Regions from separate parts of the Gordonia sp. N1V genome, predicted to be linked through region 2. Evidence: riboswitches for the same ligand, from Rfam matches in the RefSeq annotation. Region 2 holds a riboswitch; the other holds the start of a gene.
What was found. A riboswitch is a leader RNA that binds a small molecule or an ion and turns the genes downstream of it on or off. The one in region 2 is predicted to bind cobalamin.

Region 1 (14,305 bases), on a different contig from region 2:
ACCGAGAACTGGTGTCGCACATCGAGATGGTTGGTCGGTTCGTCGAGCACCATGACCCGTGGCTGCTGGGCGAGTACCCGCGCGATCAGCACCCGCTGCGCCTCACCCCCGGACAGCGAGGTGAAGATCCGGTCGGCGAGATGGCCGACCCCGGCGACACCCATGGCCTCCTCGACCGCCGCCCCGTCGGTCGCCCGGGACGTCCGCGCGATCGACCGATGCGGGAACCGACCGCTGGCGATCACCTCGGCAGCGGTGAAATCGAAGTCCAGCGTGGAACTCTGGGTGAGCGCGGCGACCTGACGGGCGTTGTCGCGCATCGAGATCGCGGCCACGTCGACGCCGTCGACCTCAACGTGGCCGGTCGTGGGCCGCTGCGCACGATACAGACAGCGCAGCAGTGTCGATTTCCCGCTGCCGTTGGGTCCGATCACGCCGAGAAAACTCCCCGGCGCAGCGGTGAAGGTCACCTCGCGCAGCAACGTTGCCGAACCGATGTCGACGCCGACCCCGTGATAGCCCGCTGTCGTCATCTTCCCCACCCCCGGTGGTCGTCAACCCGTTTCATCGATCGACCACGCTGCGTCGGCGGTGCATGAGGATCAGGAACATCGGCACCCCGACGGCGGCGGTGATCGCGCCCAGCGGCAATTCCTGTGGCGGCACGGCGGTTCTGGCGACGAGATCGGCGGCGACGAGGAACACCGCGCCGATCAGCGGAGCGATCACCACGAGGCGACGATGGTCGGCGCCGACGAGTAGCCGCGCGACGTGGGGAACGACGAGCCCGACGAAGCCGATCGCCCCGCACACCGACACCATCACACCGGTCATCAACGCCGACAACGCAAATGCCATGACGCGGAACCGCGACGCCGACAACCCGAGGGACGCGGCGACCTCGTCGCCCATGGCGAGGGCATTGAGCGAGCGCGCCAAGCCTGCCACCGCGATCACCCCGCCGACGGTCACGACGCCCACGAGGACCGCCGAATACCAGCTGGCCGCGGCCAGACTGCCCAGGAGCCAGAACATCACGCTGCGCGCGGCGTCGCCGGTGGGTGCGAGGAACACCAACACCGTGGTCAGCGCCGAGAAGCCGTAGCCCACCGCGGTGCCGGTCAACACGAGTCGCAACGGTGTCAATCCGCCTGCCCCGGAGGCCATCCCGAACACGATGAGGGTCGCGAGCAGCGCTCCGGCGAAGGCCGCGACCGGCATCGCATAGAGCCCGATGCCCGACAGGACGCCGAAGAGCACCACGCTCGTGGCCCCCACCGATGCGCCGGAGGAGATACCGAGCACGTACGGGTCGGCGAGCGGGTTGCGCACCATCGCCTGCACGACCACTCCCACCACCGACAACCCGGCGCCCACCACCGCTCCGGTGATCACCCGTGGTACCCGCGAATCGATGACGATCCAGTACGCGGCGGCGTCGTCGGCGGAGATCGAGCCGCCGGTCAGTGCGGCCCACACGAAGCGCGGCACATCGGTTCCACCGACGTCGGCGGTACCGAACGCCACACCCGCCCATGCGACCACGAACAGCGCGAGCACACCGAGCACCGCGAACACGCCGACACGCGCCCAGGTCGGCGCGGGTGGCGCGGCCTGCGGTGAGGTGTGATCGTCCACTGTGGCACGGTCTCTCGTCGGGCGGAAGACAGCCGCGCACGACAGATCGGCGCACCGGCCATATCCCGCGAGGCAAGTGTCGACCACGGTCCCCCATGGCCACGGCGGCAGGTCTTCGGACTTCGGACGCGGCACCGAGATGCCACCTACCCGCGGCCGCTTCCCGGACCGTGAAGTCCAGTGCGAGGAGCCGCTGTCGTTTCCGTCACCGCTGCGGGGCAGCTCTGGATTCTCACCAGATTCCCTTTTCACCGACCGGACCGTGTGACCCGGTCGGAACCGACGCGCGCTGAGCGTAGCAGGCATCTCGCCGAGGCGTTGCCCAGGTCTTCACCACCGCATCACCGAGTCGTGGCCGGTCGTCATCCCCGACGACACCGTGCGGTGATCGCCTCGAGGCATGTCCTCCCCCAGCCATATTCCGCTACGCGTCACCCCGGACAAGGTGCTGCGCGCCGGGACGACGCGCCGTCGATTCCTCACCTGGACCGCGCTGGCCGCCGGGCTGGCCACCGCCCCCACCCTGTTCGCCACCGACGCCGCCTCCGCTCGACGGGTCCGAGGTGCCGGCCACCCGTTCGCCCTGGGAATCGCCTCCGGCGACCCGCTCGCCGACGCCGTCATCCTGTGGACGAGGCTGGCGACCGACCCACTCGCACCCGGCGGGGGCATGGGCCGAGAATCCCACGATGTCGGCTGGGAAGTGGCCCGCGACGAGCGGATGCGGAGCGTCGTGGCGCGTGGTGTGACCGGTGCCGGCCCGGACACCGGGCACTGCGTGCACGTCGACGTCCGCGGCCTGACGCCCGGGACCGACTACTTCTACCGATTTCGCGCGCTCGGCGAGATCTCCGAGGTCGGCCGAACCCGGACCGCACAGCGCGTCGGAACACCCACCGGCGCACTGTCGTTGGCCTTCGCCTCCTGCCAGGCCTGGGCCGACGGCCACTACCCGGCGTTCGGCGAAATGGCCCGCGAGGCCCCCGACGTGGTGTTTCATCTGGGCGACTACATCTACGAGAAGCCGATCCCGATGGGCGGCGGTGCACGCGATACCGCGGTGGTACCGGCGTCGGCGTATCGCGAATGCCGTGACCTCGACGACTACCGCGAGCGCTACGCCCTGTACAAACTCGACCCGAACCTGCAAGCGGCGCATCGGATGAGCCCGTTCATCACGATCTTCGATGACCACGAGGTCGACAACAACTGGGCCGCCGACACTCCCGAGGACGACCAACCCATTCCGCAGTTCCTGCTCCGGCGGGCTGCGGGCATGCGCGCCTGGTGGGAGAACACCGCCGTTCGGCTCGCCCCGCCCGGGCGCGGATTTCGTGCCTATCGTCGCTTCACGTTCGGCGATCTCGCTCGGTTCAGCGTCCTCGACACGCGTACCCACCGCAGCGATCAGGTGAACGGCGACAACGACACCGGGCAGAACGCGGCCACCGCGGACCCACGCCGCACCATCACCGGCGCAGCCCAGGAGCGGTGGATACTCGACGGTCTCGCGGCCTCCGGTTGCCGATGGAACGTCCTGGCCCACCAGACGACGATCGCCGACCTCGCGCGAGAGCGTGACGGGGTCCGCGCGGTGAGCATGGACGGATGGAGCGGGTACGAGGCGTCGCGGGCGCGTGTCCTCGACGGCGCCCGCGAACGCCGAACCCCCAACCTCGTGTCGATCGTCGGCGACATCCACCGGAATGTGGTGTCGGAGTTGCGATCCACCTACACCCGACCTGCGCCCACGGTCGGTGTCGAGTTGGCGGGCACATCCATCAGCTCCGGCGGCGACGGACCCGACAGTGACGAGTCCGATCGACAACTCAAGGCCGCCTCACCCCATGTACAATTCGGCAACGCCCAACGCGGATACGTCCTGAATACGATCACCCACGACCGGTGGGAGGCGCGGTTCCGGGTCTGCCCGACCGTCAGCACCGCCGACGCCCGGCTCCACACACGCGCAGTCGTGACCATTCCGGCCGGACGCCCCGAGGTCGAGGTGCTCTGAGGAGACCATCAGATCTGCTGTGCCCACACCACATCTGCTGTGCGCCGCGCGGTTCCGCGCACAGCAGCATCGGATGGCACCACTGGCGAAGCGTTCGACAACCTGGACACATGAGCGAACAGAAGACCTCCCCACCCCTCCGTAAACGCACCGCCGAGAGCCTGCTGAACCAACGCATCCTGATGCTCGATTCGGCACTCGACGACGAGATCGGCAGTGCGCTGTGCGCACAGTTGGTGATGCTGTCGGCACACGATCCGGTCGCCGACATCGGCCTGTGGATCAACTCTCCGGGCGGCTCGGTGCCCGCGATGCTCGCCATCATGGACACGATGCGTATCGTCCCGAACGACGTGGTGACGGTCAACCTCGGAATGGCCTACAGCGCAGGACAATTCTTGCTCTGCTGCGGCACCCGCGGAAAAAGATTCATCTTGCCGCACGCAAAGGTGTTGCTGCACCAGGGATCTGCGGGGATCGGCGGTTACGCCCCCGATATCGAGTTGCAGGCCGACGACCTGCGCCATGTTCGGGACACCGTTCTCGGGGTCATCGCCGAGCGCACGGGCCAGACCCGTGATCGGGTGTTCGCCGACTCGCTGCGCGATCACGTGTTCACCGCGGAGGAGGCGCTTGCGTACGGCTTCGTCGATCACGTCGTCGACTCGGTGGCACAGTTGCGTCCGGCCGCGACCGCACCGGCCGGATTCGGGGTGATCCGATGAGCACTTACACGATTCCCAACGTCATCAGCCGAACGCCGCAGGGCGAGCGCGTCATGGACATCTACAGCCGATTGCTCGACGACCGAATCCTCTATCTGGGAACCGAACTCGACGACGGCGTCGCCAACGCACTCATCGCACAATTGCTCCACCTCGATTCCGACAACCCGGAGGCGCCGATCGACCTCTACATCAACTCTCCCGGGGGATCGGTGATGGCCACCTTCGCGCTCTACGACACCATGCAGTACTGTCACGCGCCCATCGCGACCACCTGTGTGGGACAGGCACTCTCGTCGACCGCCCTGCTGCTGGCGGCGGGCCGACCAGGCCGGCGTGCGGTGCTGCCGCATGCGCGGGTGTTACTGCACCAGCCGTCGGGGCAGGGCCGCGGCACCATTCCCGATCTGATCCTCGCCGCGGAGGAGATCCTGCGGACCCGCGAGGAGATCGAACGTGCATTGAGCCGCCACACCGGCAACGACGTCGAGACGTTGCGCCACGACACCGACCGGGATCGGGTCCTGCGAGCGTCTGAGATCGTCGACTACGGAATCGCCGACCACGTCATCGACGAGCGCGCCGTGCTCGCCCGCCGGTGACGGCCCGCCGGTGACGGCCCGCAGTACTCACGCGGCCAGCGCGAGTGGCGCCCGGGAGGCGTTGCGCCACCGAGTGGTCACCCGATCCCCGCCCCGCGCCGGCACCGAACCGAGCACCGGAACGCTCATCGACCGGGCCAACTCCGCCGCAACCTCGCGGGTGAGGTCGAGCAGTGACAGGCCGAGAGCCCCGGCGACGGCACCGAGCAGTTCGCTCGACGCGTCCTTGCGGCCGCGCTCGAGTTCGGAAAGATACTGGCTCGAGACACCGGCCCGACCAGCGGTCTCGACGAGACGTTCGGCCCGATCGTGGCGATGGCGTCGCAGAACCTTGCCGGTCACCTCGCGCAACAGCGGTTCCACCGGTGCCGACGACCGGGCTCCGGCGGTCTCGGCCTTGGACGTCTGCTCGATCATGGGGTCGATCCTACGACGGCACCCGAGCGGTACCCGCCACCTTCTGCTGTGAGCAGAACTGTCGCGGCAGATCGACGGTGCCACGCCGAAATGGTTCAGCCACGCGCCAATTCGGCGAGCACCGCGGCGCTGACCGCCCAGTCCATGCATTTGTCGGTCACCGACTTGCCGTAGACGAGCGGATCGGCATCGGGAGACTGGGCTCCGGCCTCGAGGAAGCTCTCCAGCATGACGCCGCTCACCTGCACCGGGTCGCCGGTTTCCCGGCGCGCGCGGATCGATGCCGCGATCTGTGTGGCGACCTCGGCCTGGCGGAGGTGGTCCTTGCCGGAGTTGGCATGGCTGGCGTCGATCATCACCCGCGGCGTCAGACCCGAGCGCTCTAATGCCGCAACAGCATCGGCGACGGAGTCGTCGTCGTAGTTGGGTCCGGCGGTGCCACCGCGCAGGATGATGTGACAGTCGGAGTTGCCCGCCGACTCCACCAACGCGCCGTGCCCGAAGTCGTCGACGCCGAAGAAGACATGCGATGCCGCAGCGGCTTTCACGCCGTCGATCGCCACCTGCACGTTGCCGTCGGTGCCGTTCTTGAAGCCGATCGGCATCGACAGTCCCGAGGCGAGTTGGCGGTGCACCTGGGATTCGGTGGTGCGGGCTCCGATCGCCCCCCAGGCGACCGCGTCGGCGATGTACTGCGGGCTGGTCGGTTCGAGGAACTCACATCCCACCGGCAGCCCGAGGTCGATGATGTCGAGCAGCAACGACCGCGCCGTCCGCAGACCGCGCTCGACATCGAAGGTCTCGTCCATGCCGGGGTCGTTGATCAGGCCCTTCCATCCGACGGTGGTGCGGGGCTTCTCGAAGTACACCCGCATCACGATCTTGAGCCGCTCGGAGTACTGCTGGGCCAGCGGCGCCAACCGGCGCGCGTAGTCGAGTGCGGCGATCGGGTCGTGCACCGAGCACGGGCCGACGACGACGAGCAGCCGATCGTCGGCGCCGGCGAGGATGGCCGCGATCTCGTCGCGGTCGCGTTGCACCGCAAGGGCCCGCCGCGCGGTCAGTGGCAATTCGGTGCGAATGGTGTCCGGCGACGGGATCGACCGGAACGAGCGGATCCGGCGGTCCGAGGTCGATTCAGCCGAAAGAGAGCGGTCGGCGGGAGTTCGGGAGAGATCTCCGAGGGTGGTCACTGGTATGCCTTTCGCGGGTTGTGGGCCCTGGTTGTCCGCTGGGCCCGCCCGCATCGTGGTCGCCGGAAAGCCCCTGACATGACAAGAGCAGTGACCTGGTGGTCACTGCTCGGGGCTCCGGGATGTGGCGTGCGGCGCGATCAGCGCTTCATCGCAGGCTCACCCGGAGCCTCGATAAAGAAACGCCAATAGGCGCGCACGGTGCTGATCACGACAGCGAGGCTACCACGGGCCGCGGTCCGGACCCAACGACCGCCTGCGAGGCACCCGATCGGATACCCGGGCCGCCGCTCGGCAGAGCCCACCCGCTCAGCAGAGCCCGCCCGCGGAGTCGACCAACGCCGCGACCTGTGCGTCGGAGGGCTCGGCGCCCATGGCCTGCTTCATCACCGGCGCCGCGAACGTGCGCGCCGCGTCCTCGCCGCCGGTCTTGCGAACCCGGCAGACCGACGACCCGAGCGACACCGCGGTGTCGGCGTCCATGTCGATCCCCTTCGCGCGCAGCGAGTTCAGGAAGGCGGTGCGCGCGGATGTCGGCGGCGGCGCCACCGTCTCAGCGGTGCCCGCGCTGGGCAGGGTCACCGGTGTCGGTGGCGGCGCCTGGGTCGATGCGGCGGTCGACGCCGACCCGGCGGCGGCCGACACCGGGCTGGTCGCCGTCACCGAACTCACCGACGCCGACGTCCTCGATGCGTTTGCGGTGGTGCCGTTGTCGGACTGGGCGCAGCCGGCGACGAACAACACCAGTCCGAAACACCCCACCCCGACCACGGTCCACGGCGTCGACCGGTATCGACGATCCGTACCGTCGGGGTCACGCATGGAAGAACCCTCTCGCGAAGGCGTTGTTGACCGCGTCCTGCCAGTAGGGCCAGTCGTGCATCCCCGAGACCGGGAAGTCGGTCATGACGGGCACCCCGTTGATCATCGCCTGCACGTCGAAGGTGTGCGTCAGCGCCGAGGAGAGCACCTCCAGCGGCACTCCTTCGATGATCAGCGCCGGATCGGTCAGGACAGCGCCTGCGGTCGCGGTGTAGCCCGGGATACCGCTGCCGGTGTAGAGGAACAGTCGCAGTCCACGCATCTTGCCGATCTGCACCAGCGGATCGTTGTCGAGCCAGCGAGTCGACCACGGCGGGCCCCACATGGCGTCGACGTTCATCGCCGGGGTGCCCCCGTCGATCGCGGGAAAGATCATCGCGACCCGAATCGCTTCACGCACGCCGGGGGCGGTGGTGTTGAGCAGACCCGACAGCGACCCGGCCGCGTCGAAGTCGCGGTGATCGTCGGCGGCGGTGATCAACGCCGAGCTACCGCTCATCGAGATCCCCATGATCGCGTAGTGGCCCGACGGCCCGCGCAACCCGTGCGCGTCCATCGCGGCGACCAGACTCCGACTGATCACACATCCCCACTCGTAGGTGTAGCTCTGCCGGCTGAAATTGTCCGGTGTATCCCAGTTCGTGTAGAAGCTCTCGTAACCCCCAACCGGCTCAACGACATTGACGCCGCGGTCGGCGAGATCCTGGATGTGCGTGTTGTGTTCCCACCCGCTGAGATCGTTGGTGGCCCGAAGACCGTCGAGCAGGACGACGGTCTTGGTGTTCTGTGGTCGCGTCCAGGCGCGCACTTTGACCGAATTGGGCGGTCCGCCAGGGCTTTGCGTCGGCATGCCGCACGAATTGATCCACCAGGTCTGCGCCGGGGGTGCCGCCTGCGCGACGCCCTGGCCGATGACCGACAACACCCCGACACTCACCGCGGCCAGCACCAGGGTGAGCGCCCTGGCGCCCACCGACCGACCCGATCGGCGACGCCACTTCGCGCCCGCCCGAACACCTCTCACCATCTACCCGCTCCCGTCGACAGCACTTCGTCTCTGCCACAACTCATGACGACTATCGGCGAATACGCCGCCCCCGTTACCGATTCCGCGCACCGACCTCCGCGACAAATCGGACGAACTTCCCAGTGGCACAACATTTGTCACCGCCGGAATCAACCTACACCGCCGGTCGGGCACGATGGGTACACCCCAAATGTGACCATCGGTTGATTCCGGACACCTCGGTCAGGGATGGCCGCGATCGATGAGATGACTGAGCACGATGATCGATTCGGTGCGATCGACGCCACCGGCCTGCCGGATTCGTTCGAGCGCCTGCTCGAGGTGATGCACGTCGCGGGCCATGATCCGCAGGATCGCGTCGGCCTGCCCGGTGATGGTGGCCGCACTGACGACCTCCTGAATGGGTTCCCACGACTCCTTGAGGATCTCCGGCGAGATGTTGCCGCGGCAGAAGATCTGCACATAGGCCTCGGTGGTCCACTGCATCGCTGCCGGGTCGACCACCGTGGTGAATCCCTTGATCACGCCGTCCTCGACGAGGCGGTCGACTCGCCGCTTGACCGCCGGTGCCGAGAGCCCGACCTCGTCACCGATCTGCGCATAGGTCGCGCGCGCGTCCCGGGTGAGACACGCCAACACCTTCTCGTCCAGTTCGTCGATCCCACGCAACGTATCGCCCCTATCTCGCCATTGACGCACGACATCTTCATCACGTGCGCAATTTTCGTCGATTGATTGCAACGATGCGCGAGCATACGCTCGATTTATGACGCTGACGACCCCCAATATCTCTGTGCGCCCAGCCACCACCGGATTCCCGGCGAGGGTGGCGCGCACACGCTCCTATGCGATGACCCCGCCGACGCATTTCACCGTCACCTATGCGATCAATCCATGGATGAATCCGTCGGTCGGTGTCGATTCCGACCGCGCGATGGCGCAATGGGAATGCCTGCGCCGCACCTACGAAACCCTCGGCCACACCGTCCACACGGTCGATGCGCAGCCGGGTCTGCCGGACATGGTCTATGCCGCCAACGGCGGCCTGGTCGTCGACGGCACAGCGATCGCGCCCCGCTTCACCTTCCCCGAACGGGCGGCCGAGGCCGGGCATTACGCACAGTGGTTCCGCACCGCGGGAATCCGTCAGGTCCACCAGACCACCGGGGTGCAGGAGGGCGAGGGCGACTTCCTCGTCGTCGGCGACCGCATCCTCGCCGGCACCGGCTTCCGCACCCACCCCGACACCCATGCCGAGGTCGCCGCACTGACCGGTCTGCCGGTGATCACCCTCGACCTCGTCGACCCTCGCTTCTACCACCTCGACACCGCCCTGGGCGTACTCGACGAGCACACCATCGCCTATTACCCGCCGGCCTTCTCGGCGGCCTCTCGCCGCTTGCTCGCCGAACTCCATCCCGATGCCATCATCGCCACCGATGCCGACGCCGAAGTCCTCGGACTGAACCTGGTCTCCGACGGCCGTCATGTCGTGATGACCGACGCCGCACCACATCTGGAGTCGCAGATCCGTCGCGCCGGATTCGAACCGATCACCCTCGATCTGTCCGAACTCCTCAAGGGTGGCGGCGGCATCAAATGTTGCACACTGGAATTGCGCCCGACCGCCGACGCCGGGCAGTCAGCATCGGAGGCACCCATGACCGGACCGAACACCATCGGGATTCCCCGCCACCTCGAATTGGCGCCCGAACCTCATGTGGCCCACAACTATTCACCGCTGCCGGTGGTCGCGGCCACCGCAGAGGGCGCGTGGATCACCGACGTCGACGGGCACCGGTATCTCGACTGTCTCGGCGCTTACTCGGCAGTGAACTTCGGCCACCGCAATCCCGAGATCGTCGCGGCGGCAACCGAACAACTCCATCGTCTGACCCTGACCAGCCGCGCCTTCGGGTCCGATCGACTCGAACCGTTCTGCGCAGCACTGGCGGCCCTGTGCGAGAAGGACCTCGTGCTGCCGATGAACACCGGTGCCGAGGCGGTCGAGTCCGCACTGAAGGTGGCCCGCAAGTGGGGCTACGACGTCAAGGGGATTCCTGCGGGTACCGCCGAGATCATCGTCGCCGGCGGCAACTTCCACGGACGAACCATCAGCATCATCAGCTTCAGCGACGACGACTCCGCACGCGACGGATTCGGTCCGTACACACCGGGTTTCGTGCGGGTCCCGTTCGGCGATGCGGACGCGATGGCCGCGGCGATCACCGACCACACCGTCGCCGTGCTCGTCGAACCGATCCAGGGCGAGGCCGGCATCATCGTGCCGCCCGACGACTACCTGCCCGCCGTGCGCCGGCTGTGCACCGATCGCGACGTCCTGATGATCGCCGACGAGATCCAATCCGGGCTCGGCCGCACCGGGAAGACCTTCGCATGTCAACACTGGGACGTCGTCCCCGACGTCTACACCCTGGGCAAAGCGCTCGGTGGCGGGGTGCTCCCGGTCTCGGCGGTCGTCGCCGACACCGACGTGCTCGGGGTCCTGCATCCCGGTGAGCACGGGTCGACCTTCGGCGGAAACCCGTTGGCGGCAGCGGTCGGTCACACCGTGGTGCGCATGCTCGCCGACGGGACCTGGCAGGCGCGCGCCGCGGACCTCGGTGAGCACCTGCACACACGGCTGCGCGAATTCGTGGGCCGCGGCGTCCTCGCCGTGCGCGGCAAGGGTTTGTGGGCAGGCCTCGACATCGACCCGCAGCTCGGAACCGGCAAGGAGATCTGTCTACGGCTCGCGCAGTGGGGTGTGCTCGCCAAGGACACCCACTCCTCGACGATCCGGTTTGCGCCGCCGCTGGTGATCACCCACGACGAGATCGACTGGATGATCGAACGATTCGCCCTCGCACTACGCGGTTGATCACCACTCGATCCCCCGCACCTGCTCCAGTCGCCGCTCCAGGTGCCGTCGCTCTGCCGGGTTGCGTACGAATTCCAGTGCTCGAGAGAAGGATTCGACGGACTCCTCTCGCCGATCGAGCTTGTCGTACTGTTCGGCGCGGGCCGCATGCCACAGATGGTGGGTGTCGAGCCCGTCGATACGATCGAGGGCGGCCAGTCCGGCCTCCGGTCCCTCGTGCATCGCGAGAGCGATCGCACTGTTCAACGCGACGAACCGGCCGGGGGTCAACCGTTCGAGTATCCGGTAGATCTCGACGATGACACCCCAGTCGGTGTCGGCGCTGCCGGCGGCTCGTGCATGGATGCCGGCGATCAGCGCCTGCAAGCGGTAGGGTCCAACACCCGGGCGCGCCACCGCCTCCCGGAGATGGTGTTGCGCCCGACCGATCATCCCGGTGTCCCAACGGGTCCGGTCCTGGCAATCCAGAGTGACGAGACCACCGCCGTCGTCGGTGCGTGCTGCCGCCCTGGAATGCTGGAACAACTCGAGTGCGAGCAGCCCGGCGACTTCTCCGTTGTCGGGCAGCAGCATCGCCAACGTCTCGGTCAGCCGTATCGCCTCCGCGGCGAGGTCGACGCGGACCAATACCGGGGCGTCGACCGCAGAGGCGAGATAGCCCTCGTTGAAGATCAGATAGAGAACCCCGAGGAGCGCGGCGACCCGATCGTCGAGATCGGTGGGTACCCGCAGCGGTATGCGGGCCTGGCGGATCTTGCGTTTGGCCCGCACGATACGTTGCGCCAGAGTCGCTTCGGTGACACCGAAGGCTGCGGCGATCTCGGCCGTGGTCAATCCACCGACCAGCCGAAGCGTCAACGCCGTCTGCGCCGAGAGGTCCAGTGCGGGATGGCAACACAGGAACATGAGGCGAAGCCGCTCGTCGGGAACGGCGCTCTCGTCGACGATCGGCTCCGGGCTCGAGGGGCCGATCTCATCCGCGGCCACGAGATCTCGCGCCGCCGACGCCAGCCGTCGCCGATCGGCGGCGCGCCTGCGCAGCGCGTCGACCATCGCGTTGCGGGCCACGGTGTGGATCCATGCGGTCGGGTTGTCGGGGATTCCGGTGCGGCGCCACGCCCCGATCGCCTTGAGCAACGCCTCCTGGACGCAGTCGTCGGCGAGGTCGACGTCGTCGTACCGGGCGGCGAGGAGAGCGAGCAGGCGCCCGCTCTCCTCACGCGCCACGCGGGTCACCGCGACCCCGACCGGATCGTCGGTCACGACAGCGGCTATGCCGTCGTAGCCGCGTCGCCGACCGGGGCGGAGGTTCCGTCGGGGCCCGGGACCAGCAGGATCGGGCGGATCTCGACGACGCCGAACGGGACCGGAATCCTGCCGGCCCATTCCAGCGCCGCGTCGAGGTCGTCGACCTCGATCCGGTAGTACCCGGCGAGTTGTTCCTTGGACTCGGTGTACGGACCGTCGGTCACCGTGGGCTTGTCCCCCAGGGTCAGACGCAGCGTCGTCGCCGACGCGCTGGGCTGCAGACTTCCCCCGTCGCACAGCACCCCGGCTGCGGCCAGCGCCCTCCCGTAGCTCGCGAACGCCTGCCGCATCTCGTCGAATCCGGGCTCGCCGGGTGCGGGTCGCGGAACGCTCTCGTCGGTGGTGATCGCCAGAAGATACTGCATGTCGATTCCTCTCATCGGGTGCGATCCGACGCCGTTCGCCGGATCCATGATCGCATCCGAGCGGCGCGATCACCCCTATGACGAAATGGAACGCGCACCTCGACAACTCGCCGAAAAAGAAATCTCCTGCGGCTCTTGTCGATGACGTCGGGCACCGGCAGGTGACGACTACGCTGAGTCGCGTGTCCACCGATCGCACCCGCCGCCGTGTCCTGCTCATCCGCCATGGACAGACCGAATGGTCGCTGTCCGATCAGCACACCGGTCGCACCGACATCGACCTGACCGCAAAAGGCGAGCAGGATGCCGCTGCACTGAAGGGCATCACCGAGCGCATCGGTCTGCACCAGCCGTTCGTGTTCGCCTCTCCCCGACGCCGCGCCCAGCGGACCGCCGAACTCGCCGGCCTCACCGTCGATGAGACCAACGAATTGTTCGCGGAGTGGGATTACGGCGACTACGAGGGATTGACCCGGGTGCAGATCCAGGCGGATCACGATCCGACGTGGGCGATCTGGACCCACGGCGCACCCGGTGGCGAATCGGTCGCGGACATGACCAGACGAGTCGACGCCGCCGTCGATCGCGTCGAAAGTCAGCTCGGTGCAAGCGATGTGGTGGTCGTGTCGCATGGGCATTTCTCGCGGTCGTTCATCTGCCGATTCCTGCGATGGCCCATCAGCCAAGGCGCCGACATCGACCTGCGGCCCGCGGGTTCGGCCCTGCTCGCCGAGGCGGGCGGCGATCGCCGATTGTCCGAATTGCGTGGGCCCGTGGGCGAATGGGCGAAACCCACCTCGATCTGACAAGTCCGGAGGGATCTGAGAGGAGACCGGTGATGGCGACAGCAATCGTGCTCGGCGGTGGCGGTCTGGTCGGTATCGGCTGGATGACCGGCGTACTCGCGGCATTGGAGGAGGCCGGTGCGCTGCGCCTCGGAGACGCCGCAGCAGTGATCGGCACGTCCGCGGGATCGGCCGTCGGTACCGCCATTCTTCAATCAGGCTCGGCCGACGACCAATTCGACATCATGGTGCGCGCGTCTCGACGCAGTGACGAACTGACACCCGAGGGCGACGTCGCCTCGGCGCTCGAGGCGTTCTTCGAGGTGGCGTCGTCCGGCGCACCGCGCGCCGAGCGGGCCCGGCGATTCGTCGAACTGTCACACACTCACGCCGGCACGGAGCGCGGCAGCCGTCGGGCCGCGGTCCGCGGTCGCTACACCTCCGAGATCTGGCCGGAGAACCTGCAGATCACCGCACTGCGCGAGGATGGCGAGCTGACGGTCTTCACCGCTGAGGAGCGCGCGG
Region 2 (14,305 bases):
GGACACCGGCTCGGCGTGCAGCGCCCGGGGACGGCTCCGCTCGCCGACGGGGTACTCGCCGGCGACGAGGCCGTGGGACTGCCGGACCTCGACGACTCCGGGGTCGAGGTCGTCGTGCCCCGCGGACCCCGGTCCCCCGAGCAGGAAGCGAAGGCGACGATCGACGCGGCGACGAGCAACACGGTCACGATGGCGCGCAGCCGGCTCCGTGACACCCCAGGGCGGATCATGGCGACGAACGTAGCAATTCCGGCGTGGGACGCCACGTTCTTGTCACCAGACGAATGACACCCGGCTTGTGCGCACGCGTGTCGTCGCCACTGGGTAGGCTCTCCACGGAGACCGCGCAGGCCTCCGGGATGTGTCTGGTGTGGACACGCCCTGATCAGCCACCACCCTGGGAGGGGTTCTTCAGTTGAGCGTCGAGACCGACCCGAATCCCAAGTTCGCCGGCTACGCCCACCCCGAACGGCTCGTCAGCACGCAGTGGCTGTCGGCCCACCTGGGTACCAAGGGGCTCAAGATCATCGAGAGCGACGAGGACGTCCTGCTCTACGACATCGGCCACATCCCCACCGCGCAGAAGGTCGACTGGCACCTGCATCTCAACGATCCGGTGACCCGCGACTACATCAACGGCGAGCAGTTCGCAGAATTGATGCGCAGCAAGGGAATCGAACGCGATGACACGATCGTCATATACGGCGACAAGAGCAACTGGTGGGCCGCCTACGCGCTGTGGGTGTTCACCCTGTTCGGCCATGAGGACGTGCGGTTGCTCGACGGCGGCCGCGACGCGTGGATGTCGGAGGACCGCGACACCTCCTTCGATGTCCCGGAGTACCCGCGGTCGGACTATCCGGTCGTCGAGCGTGACGACACCCGCATCCGTGCCTTCGCCGACCAGGTGCGCGCGGCGCTGGGCACCGAGCCGCTCATCGACGTGCGGTCGCCGCAGGAGTACACCGGCGAGCGCACCCACATGCCCGACTATCCCGAAGAAGGGGCATTGCGCGGCGGTCACATCCCCACCGCGCGCTCCATTCCGTGGGCCAAGGCCGCCGCTTCGGACGGGCGGTTCCGCAGTCGCGCCGAACTCGACGAGATCTACGGCGGGCTCGACCCGCACACCCCGACGATCGCCTACTGCCGCATCGGCGAGCGCTCCAGCCACACCTGGTTCGTGCTGACCCATCTGCTCGGTTTCGATCACGTCCGCAATTACGACGGCTCGTGGACCGAGTGGGGCAACGCGGTGCGGGTCCCGATCTCTGTCGGCGAGGAACCCGGCGACCCGCCGGCGAGCGCATGACGACTCCCGGCGAGCGGCCCGAACTGTCATGAGCGTGCCCGCGTCCCTCGCCGAGATCGTCGATGACTTTGCCGCACTGGGTGATTCGGACAAAGTCACCTTGCTCCTGGAGTTCGCGGGAGAGTTGCCGGAGCTGCCTGCCGAACTGACGACCGAGGCGATGGAACCGGTACCGGAGTGCCAATCCCCGGTCTTCCTGTCGGTCGATGCCCACGATCCCGACGCCGTCCGACTGTATTTCAGTGCACCCCGCGAGGCGCCGACGACGCGCGGTTTCGCCTCGATCCTGCATCAGGGGCTCGACGGCGAGTCGGCGCAGACGATCCTCGACGTCCCGGGCGACTTCTACTACGACCTCGGCCTCGGTAAAGCGGTGAGTCCGTTGCGATTACGCGGCATGGCCGGAATGCTCGGACGTATCAAGGCCCAGGTCCGCCGCCAGACCGGAACGGGGCCGCAAGCCCGGGCCGGGCCGACGGGATGAAGTTCATCCAAATCCTCGAGGAGCCGATCGAACCAGGTGGCCTCGTGGAGTGGACCCCCTATGTGCCCGGCGGCCTGGGCAGTTGGAGTCGCGACCCACGGCTGACCTCGCACAATCACGAGCAACACCTGCGGGGGGCCTTCGAGTATCGCGTCCGCACCCGGCGGGAGGGCGGGCGTGAGTCGTGGCTGGGCCTGCAGATCCACTTCGACGAGCCCCTGTCGATTCCGGCCTTGCGAACGGCGTTGCGGCGCTGGATCGATCGTCATGAGGTGCTGCGTAGCCACGTGGTCATCAAGCACGACGGGCTGGCCCGCCTGTCGACGCCGCCGGGCACCGTCCAACTCAAGATGGGCCGCATCGGGTGGTACAACGAGTCCGGGCCACTCGTCGAACAGATCGCGGGCTCCTTCGACCGCGCCACCGCGCCACTGCACTGGCCGGCGTACATGTTCGCCACCGTCGGACGGGAGTCCTCGTTCACGCTGCTGTTCGCCGCCGACCATTCGCTCGTCGACGGCTATTCGCTGATCATGGCCCAGCACGAGTTGACCGCGTTCTACCGCTCGGCGCGCGATCACACCGAACTCGCGCTGCCCGAGGTCGGCAGTTACGTCGATTTCAGTGCCGCCGAGCGGCGACAGGCAGATCAGACCGGGGCCGATCATCCGGCGGTGGCCACCTGGCACGGCTTTCTCCAGGCCGGGCCCGGCGACATGCCGCGGGCGCTGCGCATGACCCCGTCGCCCACCCCAGAACCCGGGGAGACGGATGACCAGTCCCCGCTGCTTCCCCAGGAGTCGGTGTCGGGCGTGATCGCCGACGACGCCACCGCCAACAAGTTCACCGCGGTGTGTTCGGAGGCGGGCGGTTCGCTGACCGCAGGGGTGCTGGCGGCCTTCGCGATGGTCCATCACAGCCTGACCGACGATCCCGAGTTCCGGTGCGTCCTGCCGCGACACACCCGCGACGAGGCCCGCTGGCTGACCTCGCTGGGCTGGTATGTCGCGGTCGCCCCCTTCTGGCTCGACATGACGGGCTCACCGACCTTCGATCAGACCGTCGCCCGCGCGACCACCGAGCTCAAGCGCTCGCGGCAGGGCGCGTCGCTGCCCTTCCTTCGGGTGGCCGATCTGATCGGCTACCGTGGCGAACCGCGCTTCGTGATCTCCTTCATCGACACCCGGTACGCGCCGGGTGCCGCCGAGGCCGACGCGGGCCGGGCCACGGTGCTGCGCAGCCATTCCTACTCCGCGGAGGAAGTCCTCATCTGGATCAACCGGACGCCGTCGGGATTGCGGTATTCGGCCCGCTTCCCGGCCGATCCGGCCGATCCGGAACCGGCCGGGCCCGACGACACTCGATTCGACGGCGCCCATTCCGACCGGGACCCCCTCGACCGCAACGGGCCGGTGCCCGAGTTGCTCCGCGGTTTCGCCGGTATCGTGCACGCTCTTGCCGAAGAGAGCACATTCAACGCGCGGATGTGACAACCACCTCCACCGAACGATTGCTCGGTGCGTTAGTGTGAAGCCCGGAGCACGCCCCCTAACCTCCAGGGGGTGCGCGATGTCGCCCGCGGAACCACCGTCGCGAGCGGCAGTTCAATCCCACGGCGCCGCACACGGTCGCCGACGAACACCGTGTGTGCCGCTCCCCGGGGGCGCGGTGCACCTCGATGTATGGCCCAGGAGAACAACAGTGCCCACTATCAGCAAGGTCCTCATCGCCAATCGTGGCGAGATCGCGGTACGTGTCATTCGCGCAGCCCGTGACGCCGGCATCCCCAGTGTCGCCGTCTACGCCGAGCCCGACGCCGACGCGCTGTTCGTGAAGCTCGCCGATGAGGCCTTCGCCCTCGGTGGACAGACCTCCGCCGAGTCCTATCTGGTGTTCGACAAGATCCTCGACGCGGCCGCCAAGTCCGGCGCCAACGCCGTGCACCCCGGCTACGGCTTCCTCTCGGAGAACGCCGACTTCGCCCAGGCCGTCCTCGACGCCGGGCTGATCTGGATCGGCCCGTCGCCGCAGTCCATCCGCGATCTGGGCGACAAGGTCACCGCCCGCCACATCGCACTGAAGGCCGACGCGCCGATGGCACCGGGCACCAAGGACCCGGTCAAGGACGCCGACGAGGTCGTCGCCTTCGCGCAGGAGCACGGTGTGCCGGTCGCGATCAAAGCCGCCTTCGGCGGTGGCGGTCGCGGCATGAAGGTCGCCTACACCATCGAGGAGATCCCGCACCTGTTCGAGTCGGCGACCCGCGAGGCCGTCGCCGCCTTCGGCCGTGGCGAGTGCTTCGTGGAGCGTTACCTCGACAAGGCCCGCCACGTCGAGGCGCAGGTCATTGCCGACACCCATGGCAACGTCGTGGTCGCCGGTACGCGCGACTGCTCGTTGCAGCGCCGCTTCCAGAAGCTGGTCGAGGAGGCCCCCGCGCCGTTCCTGACCGACGAGCAGCGCGCCAAGATCCACGAATCGGCCAAGGCGATCTGCCGCGAGGCCGGCTACTACGGCGCGGGCACCGTGGAGTTCCTCGTCGGCGCCGACGGCCTCGTCTCCTTCCTCGAGGTCAACACCCGACTGCAGGTCGAGCACCCGGTTACCGAGGAGACCGCGGGGATCGATCTCGTGCGTCAGCAGTTCCGCATCGCCAACGGCGAGAAGCTGGAGTTCTCCGAGGACCCCACGCCGCGTGGACACGCCTTCGAGTTCCGGATCAATGGCGAGGATCCGGGCCGCAAGTTCCTGCCCGCACCCGGGCCGATCACCAAGTACCGTGAGCCCTCGGGCCCGGGCGTCCGCGTCGATTCCGGCGTCGTCGAGGGTGACGTGATCGGCGGCCAGTTCGACTCGATGCTCGCCAAGCTGATCGTCGTCGGCGAGAATCGCGAGCAGGCGCTCGAGCGTGCTCGCCGTGCACTCGCCGAATACGAGGTCGAGGGTCTGGCCACGGTGCTGCCGTTCCACCGGCACATCGTGAGCAATCCGGCGTTCATCGGGCACACCGACGACAACGGCGTGGAGACCTTCGATGTCTACACCAAGTGGATCGAAACCGATTGGGAGAACCCGATCGAGCCGTACACCGGTGGCGAGCCGATCGAGGACGACGAGGCCACTCCCCGCCAGAAGGTGGTCGTCGAGGTCGGCGGACGCCGTGTCGAGGTCGCGCTGCCCGGCGATCTGGCCCTCGGCGGCGGTGGTGGTTCGGCCAACGGCGTCATCCGCCGTAAGCCCAAGGCCCGCTCGCGCAAGAAGGGCGGCGGCGCCGCCGTCTCCGGTGACGCCGTGGCCGCGCCGATGCAGGGCACCGTGGTCAAGGTCGCCGTCGAGGAAGGTCAGACGGTCGCCGCGGGCGAACTCGTCGTCGTTCTCGAGGCGATGAAGATGGAGAACCCGGTCACCGCCCACAAGGACGGCGTGGTGACCGGTTTGAGCATCGAGCCGGGTGCCGCCGTCACCCAGGGCACCGTGCTGCTCGAACTGAAGTAGTCACCTCCTCCGAATGGAACCCGTCGAGATCAACGCCGGGGCGTGGTATCTGCGTGGGCTTCGTGCCGACGAGCGGATCACCGACGTCCCGGCGTTGTCCGATCTGGGGATCGCCGATCCCGCGGCCTATGTCGCCGCCACCGATGCCGCGTGGCGCGACGACACCGGTTTCGTGTGGGCGGTATGCGAACCGACCACCGGTGAACTCCTGGCCGTCATCGGCGTCCTCCCGACGGCGGGGTCGGCGTCGATCGTCGGCCGCTGCCGCACCGGTCATCGTGCGGTGTTGGGTGCCGCAGTCGGGCCGGTTGCCCGATTCGCGCGCGGCGCACTGGATCTCGTCGTCGATGATCTCGCCTCCGACGACGATCCGGTCGCCGACGGGGTGATCACCGACGCCATTCCGACCCCCTGAGCCCGCTACGGTTCGTCCCGGTCGACGCCGGAGGCCAGATCACCGCATTCGACCGATTCCACGATCTCGGGATGCGCGCGGAGATAGCGTGCGGCACCGACGTCCCCGTCGAGCGAGGCGAGGACGCCGTCGAGGTGACCGGCGTCGAGATGGACCGGGTGGCCCGGCCGGCCGTGGTAGACCGCGCGCACGATCTTCCCCGGTGCGCCCGCCGCGGTTTTCACGATCCGGGAAACCACTGCCGCGGTGACATCGGGCATGTCAACAACATGTAAAACCACACCGCCCGAATCCTCGCGAACCACCGGCGCGCACAGCACCGCGCGCACGCTTGCCGACAGACCGACGACCCAATCCTCGACGACAATCGCCTTCGCCCCACTCGGCGGCGTGACGATCGCCGCACCCATCGCGACGACCACCTCCCGGCACCCTCCCGCGCTCAGTGCATGCACAGCGTTGTCGAGCCAAAGACCTTGTTCGGCAAGTATTTTCGGCTTTCCGTACCGCCGGCCGGATCCGGCGGCGAGCACCGCTCCCACCACCATCGCATCCACCTCCGCCACTCGGCTCCATACACCCGCCCACCGCTGTCGTCGGCCGGGCGAACCAACGAGGTCCCGGTGTCGGCCATGCCCGATTTACCCCGCCGCAATATACGATCTCGCGGTCGCCGAATCGGTTGTGGGGGTCCACTATTTACCTGCCGGTGGGCCGGACGTGCGCTACGCCGTCGGCTCACCGGCAGCCATGATCTCACCGTCACGAGGAGTATGTCGATGGCCACGGATTCGGCTCCGGCCGCCGCCCCCCAGGGACGCCGCAAGCGCGTCCATCCGGTCGATCAGGTACCACCGTTCGGCAAACTCGTCACCCTCGGGTTCCAGCACGTGGTCGCCTTCTACGCCGGTGCCGTCCTCGTCCCGCTGCTGATCGCGAACGCCATCGGGCTCGACGATCAGGCGCTCACCATGCTCATCACCGCCGACCTGTTCACCTGCGGCATCGCCTCGCTGCTGCAGGCGGTCGGCATCTGGAAGATCGGTGTTCGGCTCCCGCTGCTGCAGGGCATCACCTTCGCGACGCTCGCCCCGGTCATCAAGATCGCCAACGATCACGGTGGTGGTCGGGTCGGCCTGCTGACGGTGTACGGCGCGGTGATCTCGGCCGGCGTGTTCACCTTCCTGATCGCACCGTTCTTCGCCAAGCTGATCCGCTTCTTCCCGCCGGTGGTCACCGGCACCGTCATCACGATCATCGGCATCAGCCTGATCCCGGTCGGTGCGGGCGATGCGGTGACCGACCCCAACAGCGCGACCGGCGCACACGATGCGGGCAACGGCCGGTGGGTCGTCTACTGCATCTGCACCATCGTCCTGATCGTGCTGATGCAGCGATTCTTCCGTGGCTTCTGGGCGACCATTTCGATCCTGCTCGGCCTCGGCGTGATGACCTTCGTCGCATGGTGTTTCGGCGACGCCCACTTCGACCGGGTCGCCGAGGCGAGCTGGGTCGGCTTCACCCCGCCGTTCGCCTTCGGATGGCCCCGATTCGATCTCATCGCGATCGTGTCGCTGATCGTGGTGCTCATGGTGACCGCGGTGGAATCGACGGGCTCGGTCTTCGCGACCGGCGAGATCGTCGGCAAACGCATCCGCAAGGAGGACATCGCCGCCACCGTCCGCGCCGACGGCATCGCCACCATCATCGGCGGCAGCTTCAACTCGTTCCCGTACACGGCGTTCTCCGAGAATGTCGGCCTGGTCCGGATGACCGGGGTCAAGAGCCGGTTCGTCGTCGCCTGCGCCGGCGGCATCATGATCATCCTGGGCGTTCTGCCCAAGACCGCGAACATCGTCGGGTCGATTCCCTCCCCGGTTCTCGGCGGCGCCGCACTCATCATGTTCGCGACGGTCGCCATCGTCGGCATCCAGACGCTGACGACCGTCGACTTCACCGACCACCGCAACCTGTCGATCGCCGCGACCTCCATCGCCGTGGCCCTCTACGTCCAGTTCTCGCAGTCGTCGGCCCCGACGACCATCCTGGACAAGGGCGCGGAGGTGAAGGTCCCGGAACTGCCCGGCGTCGACATCGCCGTGCCGGGCATCCTGCAGATCCCCTTCTCCACCGGCATCACCATGGGCGCGATCACCGCCATCCTGATGAACATCCTGTTCTTCCACATCGGCAGCAAGGGACCGGCCGTCGCCGGAGGCGGTTCGATCACGCTCGACGAGGTGAACACCATGAGCAAGGAGAAGTTCCGCGAGACCTTCGGCGAGGTTGTGCAGGGCGTCGACTGGGTTCTCGACAGAGCTTGGGAGCAGCGGCCTTTCGACGACGTACACGATCTGCGCAGCGCCTTCCAGGAGGCGATGCTGACCGGCAGCGACACCCAGCAGCTCGACCTCATCCAGGCCTTCCCCGACCTCGGCGCCGAGGACGAGGAGACCGGCGAGCTGATCGCGGTCGACCACAAGGGTCTGTCGCACCTCGAGGAGACCGAGCACGAGAACGTCGTGAATCTCGCTGCCGCCTATCGGGAGCACTTCGGGTTCCCGTTGGTGATCTGTGCCCGCGAGACCGAGCGTTACGACCGCGTGCTGCGCAACGGCTGGTCCCGCATGGACAACTCGGAGACCTCCGAGAAGTCGTTCGCGCTCATCGAGATCGCCAAGATCGTCAACTATCGCTTCGACGATCTGGTTGCCGATGCCAACCCGCTGACGTCGGTGCGATTCGGCCGTCAGCCCGAACTCTCCTAGGCTGATCGGCGTGCGACGAGTCGACTGGCGCGGGTTGCCCAGTTTCAACGAGCTGACCGAACGGCAGGCCATCGGCACGCTCTACGAGTGTTGTAGTTCGTCGATCTGGGCGCTGCGTGTGGCCAAGGCCCGACCGTTCTCCGACGACGAGGCACTGCTCTCCTATGCCGACCTCATCCTGGCCGAGCTCACCGACGCCGACCTCGACGAGGCCCTGGCCGGTCATCCCCGCATCGGCGACCGCCCGGACAACGCGTCCTCCACGCGTGAGCAGTCCGGGGTGACCGGCGCCGATCCGGCGGTGTTGGCCGAACTCAAGGAGCTCAACAAGGCCTACGACGAGAAGTTCGGGCACGTGTACCTTGTCTTCGCCAATGGGCGGCCCGCGGCGGAGTTGCTGGCCATCCTCAAGGAGCGGATGCGCAACGACCCGGCGACCGAGCGGCGAGTGCTGCGGATGGAGTTGGCCAAGATCAACCGAAGTCGACTGCAGCGCATGCTCACCCCGGCGATCGAGTATGTTGACGACTGAGCAGCGCAGTCGATCCACGAGGAGCGAACCACCGAGATGACCGGTCTGTCCACCCATGTCCTCGACGCGGTCTCCGGTGCACCCGCGGTGGGCGTCGGGGTCTCCCTGCAGGATGCCGCGGGCGGCGAAGTCGCCTCCGGCGTCACCGATTCCGACGGTCGCATCGCGCAGGTGAACACCGACCCGCTCGTGCCCGGCATCTACCATCTGGTGTTCGACACCGGAGAATGGTTCGCCGACAACGACATCCGGGGTTTCTACCCAGAGGTCGACATCTGCTTCACCGTCGACGATCCCGAACGGCATCACCACGTCCCGCTGCTGCTGAGCCCGTACTCGTACTCCACCTATCGCGGTAGCTGACCGGGCGCGCACACCGATATTCGGGGGCATCCTCTATGCTCGGCGGTGCAGTTGGTTCGCCGCCCCGTCCGTCGTGGCCTCCGATGTCATGAAGGCCCCGCGTCTGGGTCCGGCGTCGTAAGAGGGAATCCGGTGCGAATCCGGAACTGTCCCGCAGCGGTATGTCGGAACGACCGCCGTCATCGAGCACTGGACGCACGCGTCCGGGAAGCGACGGCCACTAGGACCGCGACCTGATGGTCGCCCGCCGACGAGTCCGAAGACCTGCCTGCTGTACCGGCCGCGCCGCGGCCGGTGGCTCGTCGCCTCGTGGAATGGGCGCAGGTCGAAGCGAGTGCCAGGTGATGCGCGGATGCCGTGCACGTTCTCTCCGGCGTCCCTTCGGCACGCCCTGCAACGGCGACGGACCGTCGGAAACCATTGCAGGAGTGCACCACCCATGTCCCAACGGACGACCCCGTTTTCCGCCACCGTGCTCGGCACACCACGCATCGGGCCACACCGTGAGCTCAAGCGCGCGATCGAGAGCTACTGGGCCGGGCGCATCGACGCCGCCGGCCTCGAGACCGTGGCCGCCGGGCTGCGGCGCGACACCATCGCGGCGCTCACGGCGGCCGGCCTCGACTCGATTCCGGTCAACACCTTCTCCTACTACGATCAGATGCTCGACACCGCCGTGCTGCTCGGCGCCCTGCCCGAGCGGGTCGCACACATCACCGATCCCCTCGACCGCTACTTCGCGGCGGCCCGCGGCACCGCCGACGTCACACCGCTGGAGATGACCAAGTGGTTCGACACCAACTACCACTACCTCGTGCCCGAGATCGGTGACGCCACCGCCTTCTCCCTGCACCCGGAGAAGGTTCTCGCCGAGGTGGCCGAGGCGCAGGCCGCCGGCGTGACCGCACGCCCGGTCGTCATCGGGCCGATCACCTTCCTCGCGTTGTCGAAATCCGCCCACGACACCGCAGGCGAGGGCTCTCCGCTCGATCGCGCCAACGAGCTGCTGCCGCTGTATCTCGACCTGCTGGCCCGTCTTGCCGCGGCCGAGGTCGAGTGGGTACAGATCGACGAACCGATCCTGGTCACCGATGCCGCAGAACGCCTCCCCGCGCTGGCCGGATCGGTGTACTCGACCCTCGCGCAAGCGAACTCACGACCGGCACTCTGCGTCGCCACGTACTTCGGCGACGCCCGCGACAGCGTGCGCGCCCTCGCGCGCACCGGTATCGAGGCGGTGGCCGTCGATCTGATCGAGGGCTCCGTCGATACGGTGGCCGACGTTCCCGAACTGGCCGACATGCACGTCGTCGCCGGCGTGGTCAACGGGCGCAACATCTGGCGAACCGATCTCGAGAAAGCGCTGGCCACCCTGGGCACCCTGCTCGGGTCGGCGGGGTCGTTGGCGGTGTCCACCTCGTGCTCGACGCTGCACGTGCCGTATTCCGTCGAACCCGAAACCGAACTCGACGACAACCTGCGCGGTTGGCTGGCCTTTGCGGCCGAGAAGTACCGCGAGGTCGCGATCCTGTCGGGGGCGTTGCGCCACGGTCGGCCGTCTCAGGCCGACGCGTTCGATGCCGCTGCCGCCGCATTGGCCACCCGCGAATCCGATCCGCGCGTGCACGATCCGGCGGTGCGTGAGCGTCTGGCCGCCCTCACCGACGCCGAACGCACGCGCGGCGATGCCTCGGCCCGCGCGGCTGCGCAGACCGAGCGGCTGAATCTCCCGCCGTTGCCCACCACGACGATCGGCTCCTACCCGCAGACCTCGGCGATCCGACTGGCGCGCGCCGCGCTGCGCTCCGGTGCGATCGACGACACCGAGTACATCCGTCGGATGCAGGCGGAGATCGCCGATGTGGTTGCGCTGCAAGAGGAGATCGGGCTCGATGTGCTCGTCCACGGCGAACCCGAACGCAACGACATGGTGCAGTATTTCGCCGAGCAGCTCGACGGCTTCTTCGCCACCGCCCACGCCTGGGTGCAGTCCTACGGGACTCGGTGCGTGCGTCCGCCGATCCTGTTCGGCGACGTGTCCCGCCCGGCGCCGATGACCGTCGACTGGATCGCCTACGCCCAATCGCTGACCGGCAAGCCGGTCAAGGGCATGCTCACCGGGCCCGTCACGATCCTCGCGTGGTCATTCGTGCGTGACGATCAACCCCTGTCCGACTCGGCCGACCAGATCGCCCTCGCGATCCGGGACGAGACGATCGATCTCGAGCGGATCGGTATCGGCATCATCCAGGTCGACGAGCCGGCCCTGCGTGAGCTGCTCCCACTGCGCGACGCCGACAAACCCGCGTACCTCGATTGGGCGGTGCGGGCATTCCGCCTGGCCACCTCGGGCGTCGACGACGCCACGCAGGTCCACACCCATCTGTGCTACTCGGAGTTCGGCGAGGTCATCGGTGCGATCGCCGAGCTCGACGCCGACGTCACCTCGATCGAGGCGGCACGGTCGAGCATGGAGGTCCTCGACGACCTCAACGCCATCGGATTCGCCAACGGCGTCGGGCCGGGTGTGTACGACATCCACTCACCGCGTGTCCCCGACGTCACCGAGATCGAATCGTCGTTGCGCGCGGCGCTCGATGCCGTCGGGCCGCAGCGCCTGTGGGTGAATCCGGACTGCGGTCTGAAGACTCGCGGCACCACCGAGGTGACCGCGGCGCTGACGAATCTGGTCTCTGCGGCCAAAGCGGCACGCGCACTGGCCAACTGAGCCGGACAGTCAGCTGAGCCGATTGCGGAGGCCGGTCGGGAGGACCCGGGTGTGCGACCCCGGGTTCGCTCCGTGGTCGGTCGGCAGATCTCGCACCGACCAGTGTGAGGTCGCTTGTCGGCCGTCGAGGAGTCCCGCGGCGGCGAGTGCGATCGATCCCGTGCAGACGCTGGTCACGTACTGCGCGGAACGCCCGAGGTTAGGAGGAGAGCTCTTTGCGAAGAATGGCGGCGCCCTGGGCGAGCGCGACCATCTTCTGCCGTGCGACACCACGTGCGAGCGGTGCCATGCCGCAGTTCCCGCTGGCGTAGAGCTTGTCCTTGTCGACGAAGGGGAGTGCTTTGCGCAGTGTCGCTGCCACTTCCGCCGGCGTCTCGATGGTGTCGCTGGCCACGTCGATCGCTCCCAGCATGACCGTCTTACCACGGAGTAGTTCGATCACCTCGACAGGAACCCGCGAGTTGTGGCTCTCCAGGGACACGATGTCGATCGATGATTGTTGCAATAGTGGGAACGACTCTTCGTACTGGCGCCATTCGGGCCCCAGCGTTGCCTTCCAGTCGGTGTTGGCCTTGATGCCGTAGCCGTAACAGATGTGGACGGCGGTTCGGCAGCTCAGTCCTTCGGTGGCCCGCTCGAGTGCCGCGATACCCCAGTCCTTGAGTTCGTCGAAGAACACGTTGAATGCGGGCTCGTCGATCTGGATGATGTCGACGCCGGCCGCCTGCAAGTCCTTTGCTTCTTGGTTCAGGATGGTTGCGAACTCCCACGCGAGCTGCTCGCGGCTCCGGTAGTGGTCGTCGTAGAGGGTGTCGATCATTGTCATCGGGCCGGGGAGGGCCCATTTGATCGGCTGATCGGTTTCGACCCGAAGACGCTTCGCATCCTCTGCGAAGACCGACTCTTCGCGACTCACCGCGCCGACAACCGTCGGGACGCTCGCGTCATAGCGGTCACGAATGCGCACGGTTTCACGGCGGTCGAAATCGACGCCACTGAGGTGCTCGATGAACGTGGTCACGAAGTGCTGACGTGTCTGTTCACCATCGCTGATGATGTCGAGCCCGGCTCGACTCTGATCGTGTGCCGCGAGTGTCTGGGCGTCGAGCTTCCCCTGCCGCAGTTCGTCGTCGTGTAACTTCCACGGGGACCAGAGCTTCTCCGGCTCGGAGAGCCACGCGGGTTTGGGCAGGCTGCCGACGATCGTGGCGGGCAGGAGTGCATTCATCTCGGATACCTCAGTTCTCGCGCCGATCAGGCCGATTGCTTTGTCGCCCAACGCGCAAGGACATCGCCGTACGGTTTCATGAGCCTCACCTCGGTAAATTTTCCCTGGGTGGCCGCGAGCTGGGTGCGTTCGACCCGGTCGTAAGTCACCTGCGGGAGTGAGTAGTTGCCGTAGTCGAGACTCGGCCGGTACACCTGTGCCGCCGCTGTGTTCGCGCTGTAGATCTCGGGACGGTAGATCTTCTGGAACGTCTCCATCGTCGCGACCGTTCCCGCAAGCGCGATGAACGAGTAGTCGTTGAGTAGGTCGCCGCGGTGGTAGAAGGCCAGCGGGGCAACGGAACCCGGAGGCATGAAGTAGCGGACCGTGAGCCCCATCTTGCCAAAGTACTCATCGGTGAGCGACAGCGCGTCCGACACATACTCCACCCCCAGAATCGGGTGGTGGTTCGTGAGGCGGGTGTAGGTCCGCGACGTCGAGACGCTGATGCAGATGACCGGCGGCTGAGAGAACCGTTGGCGGTACTCGTCCGATTCGAGGAAGCGCTGAAAGACCTGCCCGTGCAGATCGCCGAAGTCGCTGGGGACACCCGTCGCCTGGTGTCCGGGGAGCCGAACGCTGAAGTCGTAGTCGCGAATGTAGGAGGAGAAGTTGTTTCCGACGATGCCCTTGGTACGGGTCCCCGTGGCGGTCTCGACGATGTCCACGTCGAGCACCTCGATCACCGGAAATGCGGCGTCGTCCCCTACCGAGGCGAGATGTAGGTCCACCGAGACGATGTCGAGTTCGAGTTCGTAGCGGTCACCGCGCGGATTGTCCCAGTGGAGCAGTTCATTGACCCGGGTGTTCATCATCGTCACGGCGTTGCGAAGATTCTGCTCACGGTCGTCGCCGCGTGCGAGATTCGCGAAGTTCGTCGTTCCACGTGAGCTGCTCGACGGGGTGTAGCCCTCGTCGAAGCGCGTCGTACCGATGCTGAA

Region 1: linked by a shared signal. The riboswitch ahead of P3L18_RS15600 (iron ABC transporter permease) and the one ahead of metE (5-methyltetrahydropteroyltriglutamate--homocysteine S-methyltransferase) in region 2 are both predicted to bind cobalamin.

What each region holds. Positions count from the first base shown of each region.
Region 1 is NZ_JARJDD010000011.1:79,695-93,999, forward strand. Features, by position in the region: gene P3L18_RS15595 (ABC transporter ATP-binding protein) at 1-533, opposite strand, end outside; gene P3L18_RS15600 (iron ABC transporter permease) at 565-1,638, opposite strand; cobalamin riboswitch at 1,727-1,937, opposite strand; gene P3L18_RS15605 (alkaline phosphatase D family protein) at 2,039-3,655, shown strand; gene P3L18_RS15610 (ATP-dependent Clp protease proteolytic subunit) at 3,766-4,380, shown strand; gene P3L18_RS15615 (ATP-dependent Clp protease proteolytic subunit) at 4,377-4,982, shown strand; gene P3L18_RS15620 (helix-turn-helix transcriptional regulator) at 5,010-5,399, opposite strand; gene P3L18_RS15625 (3-deoxy-7-phosphoheptulonate synthase) at 5,495-6,592, opposite strand; gene P3L18_RS15630 (hypothetical protein) at 6,902-7,414, opposite strand; gene P3L18_RS15635 (alpha/beta hydrolase family protein) at 7,407-8,387, opposite strand; gene P3L18_RS15640 (Lrp/AsnC family transcriptional regulator) at 8,664-9,110, opposite strand; gene rocD (ornithine--oxo-acid transaminase) at 9,208-11,322, shown strand; gene P3L18_RS15650 (sigma-70 family RNA polymerase sigma factor) at 11,323-12,585, opposite strand; gene P3L18_RS15655 (YciI family protein) at 12,594-12,995, opposite strand; gene P3L18_RS15660 (histidine phosphatase family protein) at 13,178-13,801, shown strand; gene P3L18_RS15665 (patatin-like phospholipase family protein) at 13,834-14,305, shown strand, end outside.
Region 2 is NZ_JARJDD010000026.1:38,346-52,650, reverse strand. Features, by position in the region: gene P3L18_RS24250 (hypothetical protein) at 1-288, shown strand, start outside; gene P3L18_RS24245 (sulfurtransferase) at 416-1,312, shown strand; gene P3L18_RS24240 (SufE family protein) at 1,341-1,796, shown strand; gene P3L18_RS24235 (condensation domain-containing protein) at 1,793-3,286, shown strand; gene P3L18_RS24230 (acetyl/propionyl/methylcrotonyl-CoA carboxylase subunit alpha) at 3,498-5,291, shown strand; gene P3L18_RS24225 (hypothetical protein) at 5,305-5,706, shown strand; gene P3L18_RS24220 (NTP transferase domain-containing protein) at 5,712-6,272, opposite strand; gene P3L18_RS24215 (solute carrier family 23 protein) at 6,486-8,474, shown strand; gene uraD (2-oxo-4-hydroxy-4-carboxy-5-ureidoimidazoline decarboxylase) at 8,485-9,006, shown strand; gene uraH (hydroxyisourate hydrolase) at 9,043-9,369, shown strand; cobalamin riboswitch at 9,445-9,656, shown strand; gene metE (5-methyltetrahydropteroyltriglutamate--homocysteine S-methyltransferase) at 9,809-12,097, shown strand; partial or broken gene P3L18_RS24195 (DJ-1/PfpI family protein) at 12,194-12,286, opposite strand; gene P3L18_RS24190 (methionine synthase) at 12,297-13,325, opposite strand; gene P3L18_RS24185 (putative oxygenase MesX) at 13,352-14,305, opposite strand, start outside.